Linked DNA regions of Synechococcus elongatus PCC 11801. The protein of the gene in region 1 binds, or shares a complex with, the protein of each later gene. Links are inferred from orthologs where the notes say so. Each region holds a gene or a part of one and is shown on either strand. Other genes may lie near its edges.

Region 1 (4,191 bases):
CGACTGCGCCGCCCAAGCCGATCGCCAAGGCTGCCATTTCCCAGCCATCACGGGGAATCGCATCATTTTGGATGCGGCCAACTTCATGCCAAAAGAGCAGATTGCGTTGGTCAATCGCCAACTGCTCCCAGCGCAGGAGATCAATCTGGATTTCAACTTCGTCGCGACCGATTTCTTCGCAGGTCACCAAGGGCGGATCGACGGCTGCCGACGCTTCCACAAAGACCCAACTCTGCAATTCGGGTGGCAGCAAACCCTTGAGACGCTGAAGTTCGCTCATAGCCGGTGGTGACGATAACCCATGCGCAATTGTCCCTAGCATACAAGCCCGACTCAGCCCTCGGTGTCGGGGAGCACCAGCGCAGATGGCAGAATAGATCGGATTTGCCGCTGTGACCGTGCCATGCCTCGCCGCCAAGATATTCGCAAAATTCTGCTGCTCGGATCCGGGCCGATTGTGATTGGACAGGCGTGCGAGTTTGACTACTCGGGCACGCAAGCTTGTAAGGCGCTGCGCGAGGAAGGCTACGAGGTGGTGTTGGTTAACTCCAACCCCGCCACGATCATGACCGACCCCGAGACGGCCGATCGCACCTATATTGAGCCGCTAACGCCGGAACTGGTCGCGCAGGTGATCGAACGGGAGCGCCCCGATGCGCTGCTGCCCACGATGGGTGGCCAAACGGCGCTGAACCTCGCGGTTGCGCTCGCCAAAAACGGCACCCTCGATCGCTTTGAGGTGGAACTGATCGGCGCGAAACTGGAAGCGATCGAAAAAGCTGAAGACCGACTCCTGTTCAAAGAAGCGATGGAGCGGATCGGCGTCAAAGTTTGCCCCAGCGGCATCGCCAACAATATGGCCGAGGCTCAGGCGATCGCGGAGCAAATCGGCACCTATCCGCTGATCATCCGTCCGGCCTTTACCATGGGCGGCACCGGCGGCGGCATTGCCTATAACCAAGAAGAATTTGAGCTGATTGTTCAGTCGGGCTTGGATGCCAGCCCCGTCAGCCAAATTCTGGTGGAACAGTCGCTGATTGGCTGGAAAGAATTCGAGCTGGAGGTGATGCGTGACCTCGCCGATAACGTCGTGATCATTTGTTCGATCGAAAACCTCGATCCGATGGGCGTGCACACCGGCGACTCGATCACCGTTGCACCGGCACAAACCCTAACCGATAAGGAATATCAGCGACTGCGCGACCAAGCAATCGCAATCATCCGCGAGATCGGGGTGGAAACTGGCGGTTCCAACATCCAGTTCGCGATCAATCCCCAAGATGGCGACGTGATCGTGATCGAAATGAACCCGCGCGTTTCCCGGAGTTCAGCGCTGGCTTCGAAAGCGACCGGCTTCCCGATCGCCAAAATCGCCGCCAAACTTGCGGTCGGCTACAGCTTAGATGAACTGAAAAACGACATTACCCGCCAGACACCAGCTTCCTTTGAACCGACGATCGACTATGTCGTCACCAAGATCCCGCGCTTTGCCTTCGAGAAATTCCCCGGTACGCCTGCCCAGCTGACCACGATGATGAAATCCGTGGGTGAGGCGATGGCGATCGGGCGGACCTTCCCCGAGTCTTTCCAAAAGGCGCTGCGATCGCTGGAAATTGGTCGGGCCGGCTGGGGCTGCGATCGCCCCGAAACCCTGCCAACACTGGATCAAATCAAGCCACAACTCCGGACACCTAGCCCCGATCGCATTTTTGCAGTGCGGCAGGCGATGCTGCTCGGCCTCAGCGACAGTGACATCTACCAGCTGACGGGCATCGATCCATGGTTCTTGGAGAAGTTCCGCGAGATTTTGGAGGGCGAAGACTTCCTGAAGCGCACCTCAATCGAGCAGATCACACCAGCGCAGTGGCTGGAGGTCAAACAGCTGGGCTTTAGCGATCGCCAGATTGCCTTTGCGCTGGGTAGTTCCGAAGAAGCGGTGCGCCAGCGGCGACAGCAACAGGGCATCAAGCCGGTCTACAAACTGGTCGACACCTGTGCGGCGGAGTTTGAAGCCTACACGCCTTACTACTACTCCTGCTACGAATCGCCCCGCGCCCAACTGGGTGAGTCAGGTCTAGCCGCGATCGCACCGGAATCAGAAGTCCGTCCCAGCGATCGCCCGAAAGTGATGATTCTAGGGGGTGGCCCTAACCGCATTGGTCAGGGCATCGAGTTTGACTACTGCTGTTGTCACGCGGCCTTTGCGCTGGCCGACGATGGCTACGAGACGATCATGGTCAACTCCAACCCTGAGACGGTCTCCACCGACTACGACACCAGCGATCGCCTCTACTTTGAGCCGCTGACCCGCGAGGATGTGCTGAACATTCTGGAAGCCGAGCAGCCCCAAGGCGTGATCATTCAATTCGGCGGTCAAACGCCGCTGAAGCTGGCTGTTCCCCTGCAAACCTTCCTGCAAACGCCAGAAGGTCAAGCCCTCGGTACCCAAATCTGGGGCACCTCGCCGGACTCGATCGATACAGCGGAAGACCGCGAACGCTTTGAGCAAATCCTGCGCCAGCTCGACATCGCCCAGCCTGCCAATGGTCTGGCGCGCAGCCCCGAAGAAGCCTTAGCGATCGCCCATCGCATCGGCTACCCGACGGTGGTGCGCCCTAGCTACGTTTTGGGCGGCCGTGCGATGGAGATTGTCTACTCCGATGCCGAACTCGAGCGTTACATGGCTGAGGCCGTGCAGGTCGAGCCGGATCACCCGATTTTGATCGACAAGTTTCTTGAAAACGCGATCGAAGTTGATGTCGATGCCCTCGCCGATCGCACGGGTCAAGTCGTCATCGGCGGGATCATGGAGCACATTGAGCAGGCCGGCATTCACTCCGGCGATAGCGCCTGTTCGCTGCCCACCGTCAGCCTCAACGAGACGGTGCTGGAAACGATCCGTGCTTGGACAACCCAGCTCGCGAAAGCGCTCAACGTCATCGGCCTCATGAACATTCAGTTCGCCGTCAAAGACGAGCAGGTTTATATCCTCGAAGCCAATCCCCGTGCCTCGCGAACCGTTCCCTTTGTCTCCAAGGCGATCGGGCGACCGCTGGCCAAGATTGCAGCACGATTGATGTCGGGTCAAACACTAGCGGATCTCGGCATTACCTCTGAATTAGTGCCCAGCTACCTCTCGGTTAAAGAAGCCGTGCTGCCCTTCGATCGCTTCCCCGGCACCGACACGCTGCTCGGCCCTGAAATGCGCTCCACTGGCGAAGTGATGGGCATTGATGTGGACTTTGGCCGTGCTTTTGCCAAGGCGGAACTGGCTGCCTCTCAGCGACTGCCACGCCAAGGCACGGTCTTCATCTCCGTCAGCGATCGCGATAAGGCGGCGATCGGGCCGATCGCGCGGGAATTTCTCACGTTGGGCTTCCGAGTGGTTGCAACGGGTGGCACTCAAAAAGTGTTGGCGGAGCAACGACTCTCCGTGGAGCCGATTCTCAAAGTCCATGAAGGTCGTCCGCACGTTTTGGATGCACTCAAGAACGATCAAATTCAGCTGATTATCAATACTCCCGCAGGCGCTCGCGCCAAAGTGGATGACCAGATTATTCGCCGCGCTGCACTCGATTACAAAGTGCCAACCGTAACCACGATCGCGGGTGCAAAAGCTACGGTTGAGGCGATTCGTGCCTTGTTAGAACAACCGTTGCAAGTGAAATCCTTGCAGGAATATCAACAACAGGGATAGCAACAGTCATCTGCTAGTTGTTCACCCATCTTCTGCAAGGATTTGGGTGAACTCGATTGGCTTGAAAACTTGACGCTTAACTAGCCGAAAGCACAGAAAGGCGAGTAGCGATCGCTACTCGCCTTTCTATCTAACTAATCCAGCAGTGGCTTATTTCGATGCGGTCGCAATCTTCTGCGTTAGCACCTTCAGTGCAGATTGGAATTGAGGGTCGCTGACCGTACCAATTTGCTCCTGATTTTTACTGAGACTTTCCCGTTGTGCATCGGTCAACTCAGCAACAATGTTGGGTTCGATACCCTGCTTATTGATATCGCGACCACTGGGCGTGAGGTACTTGGCGATCGTCACTGCCAGACCAGAGCCATCCCCGAGCGGACGAACAGATTGCACAAGACCTTTGCCAAAAGTCTTAGAGCCAATCAGTACGGCTCGATTGTTGTCTTGCAGAGCACCCGAGAGGATTTCGCTGGCGCTAGCGGATCCGCCATCCA
Region 2 (3,236 bases), 1.2 Mb from region 1 along the record:
TTCGCCGAAGCTCAAGTCCTGCTGCAACGTCTGTTGACCCAAGAGTCGCTGGGGGCAGTGCAGTCTCGGGAATTGATGCAGCAGTGGCTTTCAGGAGCGCTGCCGGAGGCCCTGGCTGGTGCCCTTTTAGCTGCCTTGCAAAGTAAAGGGGTCGACGCCCAAGAGCTGGCGGCGATGGCACAAGTGCTGCAAGAACAGGCCGTCACGGTTGACAGCCGCGATCGCACAGAACCTTTGGTGGATACCTGCGGAACGGGCGGTGACGGTGCCGAAACCTTCAATATTTCTACGGCAGTGGCGTTTGTCACTGCTGCCGCTGGCGTCAAGGTGGCTAAACACGGCAATCGTTCAGCTTCTGGCCGAGTGGGCTCCGCAGACGTGCTCGAAGCCTTGGGGCTCAACCTCGCGGCCCCAAGCGATCGCATTCATGCGGCGGTGGATGAAGTTGGCATAACCTTCCTGTTTGCCCCAGGCTGGCATCCGGCCATGAAAGCAGTAGCCCCGCTGCGCAAAATTCTGGGGGTGCGCACCGTTTTTAATCTGCTGGGTCCTTTGGTCAATCCGCTACGCCCCACTGGACAAGTTATTGGCGTCTACAACCCCGGGCTGCTGCCGACCATCTCCGGTGCGCTCGCAGAGCTGGGCGTGCGCCGAGCGATCGTGCTGCATGGGCGGGAAGGGCTGGATGAGGCTGGCCTTGCTGACTGTACTGATCTGGCGATCGTGCGCGAGGGGCAACTCAGTCAACAGGTTGTTGATCCCCGTGATCTGGGGCTCACCCACGCCCCCACAACTGCGCTCAAAGGCGGCAGTGTGGAAGAAAATGCCGACATTCTCAAAGCCGTTTTGCAGGGCAAAGGCACGCGGGCTCAACAGGATGCCGTGCTACTGAATGCTGCTCTAGCGCTGGAGGTTGGCGAGCAAGTCGATCGCCTCGATCAAGGGGTGGAATTGGCGCGCTCGGTTTTGGCTAGCGGTGCTGCTTGGCAAAAGCTAACGGAGTTGGCTGCGTTTCTGCGCGACTGAGTGTGACTGGCGCACTGCTAGTCAGAAATCTGCCTGCGATCGCGAGCCAGTGCGATAATGGTTCGGATCTCGGGCTTTTGCTGCGTTATGTCCCTTGCTGAACGCCAAGCGGCGATTCTCGTCTTGGCCGACGGGTCGGTTTTCCAGGGTTATGCCTGCGGTGCATCCGGCACCGTCATCGGTGAAGTGGTGTTTAACACCGGCATGACTGGCTACCAAGAAGTATTGACCGATCCCAGCTACTGCGGCCAGATTGTCAGCTTCACCTATCCAGAACTCGGAAATACTGGGGTGAATCCTGAGGATGAGGAGTCGGCACGCCCCCAAGTCAGTGGCCTGATTGCCCGCAATATTGCTCGCTTACATAGCAACTGGCGTGCTGAGAAATCGTTGCCAGACTACTTAAGTCAGCACAACATCGTCGGCATCTATGGCCTCGACACCCGAGCGCTGACTCAGCACCTGCGATCGACGGGGGCTATGAACGGCGGCATCTCTACGACCATCCTGGATCCAGCGCAGCTCTGGGAAGAAGTGAAAGCGGCTCCCTCAATGGAAGGGCTGAACCTGGTGGGGCAAGTCACAACCGATCGCCCTTACGAGTGGCAAACCCCTACGAGCCAAACCTGGGAATTTATTGAGGCGCCAACAGCAGAATCGCTGACTGTTGTGGCGATCGACTTTGGCGTCAAGCGCAATATTCTGCGCCGCTTGGCCAGCTATGGCTGCCGTGTGATTGTCGTCCCTGCTGACACCCCCATCGAAGAGATCCTGCGACATCAGCCCGATGGTGTGTTTCTGTCTAATGGTCCTGGCGACCCATCGACGGTTCGCAGCGGGATTGAAACGACTCAAGCCCTTTTGAAGACAGGATTGCCACTGTTTGGAATCTGTTTGGGACACCAAATTCTTGGATTGGCCTTGGGTGCCCAAACGTTCAAGCTCAAGTTTGGCCATCGCGGCCTCAACCATCCCTGTGGCTTATCTCAGCAAGTAGAAATCACTAGCCAAAACCACGGCTTTGCGATCGCGGCAGATTCTTTAGGCCCTGAGATTGAGGTAACCCACCTCAATCTCAACGATCGTACGGTTGCTGGTTTGCGCCATCGGCAGTTGCCGGTCTTTTCCGTGCAATATCATCCCGAAGCAAGCCCAGGCCCGCACGATTCTGACTATCTCTTCCAGCAATTTGTGACCTTGATGCGCGATCGCCAACTCACTCCAGTGGGTTAGACCAGTTGCAGCTCTGGCTACCCTACCCCTATACTTGAGCGTCTGCTGAGATGACAAAGCTGGAGGATACGGCCATTCGCGAAACACTCGCCCTGACGGTTAGTTTGCGAGGAACCGTAGAAGTCAGGGACGATTACCAATTGTTCCGTCTCACGGGTCAGCTCGATGCTTTCTCGGAGCCAGCCTTCCGCAAGGTTCTTGGCAAGAGCCTAGAAGATGGGCCTAAGCATGCTATCTTAGATCTTTCGAAGATCGATTTTATCGATAGCTCTGGCCTCGGTGCTTTGGTTCAACTTGCAAAGCAAGCCCAAACCAACAAAGGAAGTTTACAGATTGTCACGAATCCCCGCGTCACTCAGACGGTGAAGCTCGTGCGACTTGAAAACTTCTTGGCGCTTCAGCCATCGGTGGACGCTGCGCTGTCCAATATCAGCGTGTCTTGAGTTTGTTCGTTCCCGAGTCAGACCCCCTCCGCGGCGATCGCCGCTTGAGTCCTGCGGCAGCTAAGCAACTGTCGCCCCAGGCACTAGCCTACCTAGGAGATGCCCTCTACGAATTCTATGTGCGCCTGCGATTGTTACTGCCGGCGCAACGTTCTCATCAGTTTCATCAGTCTGTGGTCGCTGCAGTGCGAGCCGAACGCCAAGCTGAACTGTTGATGAGCCTTCTACCGCTGTTGACAGCGGAAGAACTTGAGATTGTCCGTCGAGGCCGCAATGCGGCTGGACGAGTGCCACGCCGCCTGACTGCGGAATGCTATCAGCAGGCAACAGGGTTAGAGACCCTGCTGGGCTATCTCTATCTGTGTGATCCTCAGCGCTTGCAAGCGCTGCTCCAACTGCTGCCCGTCACTGAACATTGACGCCAGCCCTTCTGAATTTTTCTTCACGCGCGAGCTTTTTCATGTCTGACTATTCGGATCGTTCTGACTTTTCTGAACGTCAAGATCGTTCGGGTGACGATCGCCCTAATTTTCG

What was found.
Region 2: the proteins of carB (region 1) and carA are in contact, whole or in part, in a solved structure (PDB 1KEE), measured with the Escherichia coli proteins. The link is inferred for Synechococcus elongatus PCC 11801 from one-to-one orthologs.

Annotation. Positions count from the first base shown.
Region 1 is NZ_CP030139.2:2,533,652-2,537,842, forward strand. What follows is about bases 22-3,897. They hold carB (carbamoyl-phosphate synthase large subunit), read left to right. Parts: upstream 22-403; coding sequence 404-3,697; downstream 3,698-3,897. Other genes in these bases: DOP62_RS12685 (DUF3318 domain-containing protein), read right to left, coding at 22-280; ctpC (carboxyl-terminal processing protease CtpC), read right to left, coding at 3,848-3,897. In the rest of the region: more of DOP62_RS12685, read right to left, coding at 1-21; more of ctpC, read right to left, coding at 3,898-4,191. UniProt on the Escherichia coli protein: Large subunit of the glutamine-dependent carbamoyl phosphate synthetase (CPSase).
Region 2 is NZ_CP030139.2:1,285,343-1,288,578, forward strand. The notes cover bases 251-3,171. They hold carA (glutamine-hydrolyzing carbamoyl-phosphate synthase small subunit), read left to right. Parts: upstream 251-1,083; coding sequence 1,084-2,259; downstream 2,260-3,171. Other genes in these bases: trpD (anthranilate phosphoribosyltransferase), read left to right, coding at 251-1,026; DOP62_RS06145 (STAS domain-containing protein), read left to right, coding at 2,310-2,702; DOP62_RS06150 (Mini-ribonuclease 3), read left to right, coding at 2,705-3,121; rlmB (23S rRNA (guanosine(2251)-2'-O)-methyltransferase RlmB), read left to right, coding at 3,163-3,171. Outside these bases: more of trpD, read left to right, coding at 1-250; more of rlmB, read left to right, coding at 3,172-3,236. UniProt on the Escherichia coli protein: Small subunit of the glutamine-dependent carbamoyl phosphate synthetase (CPSase).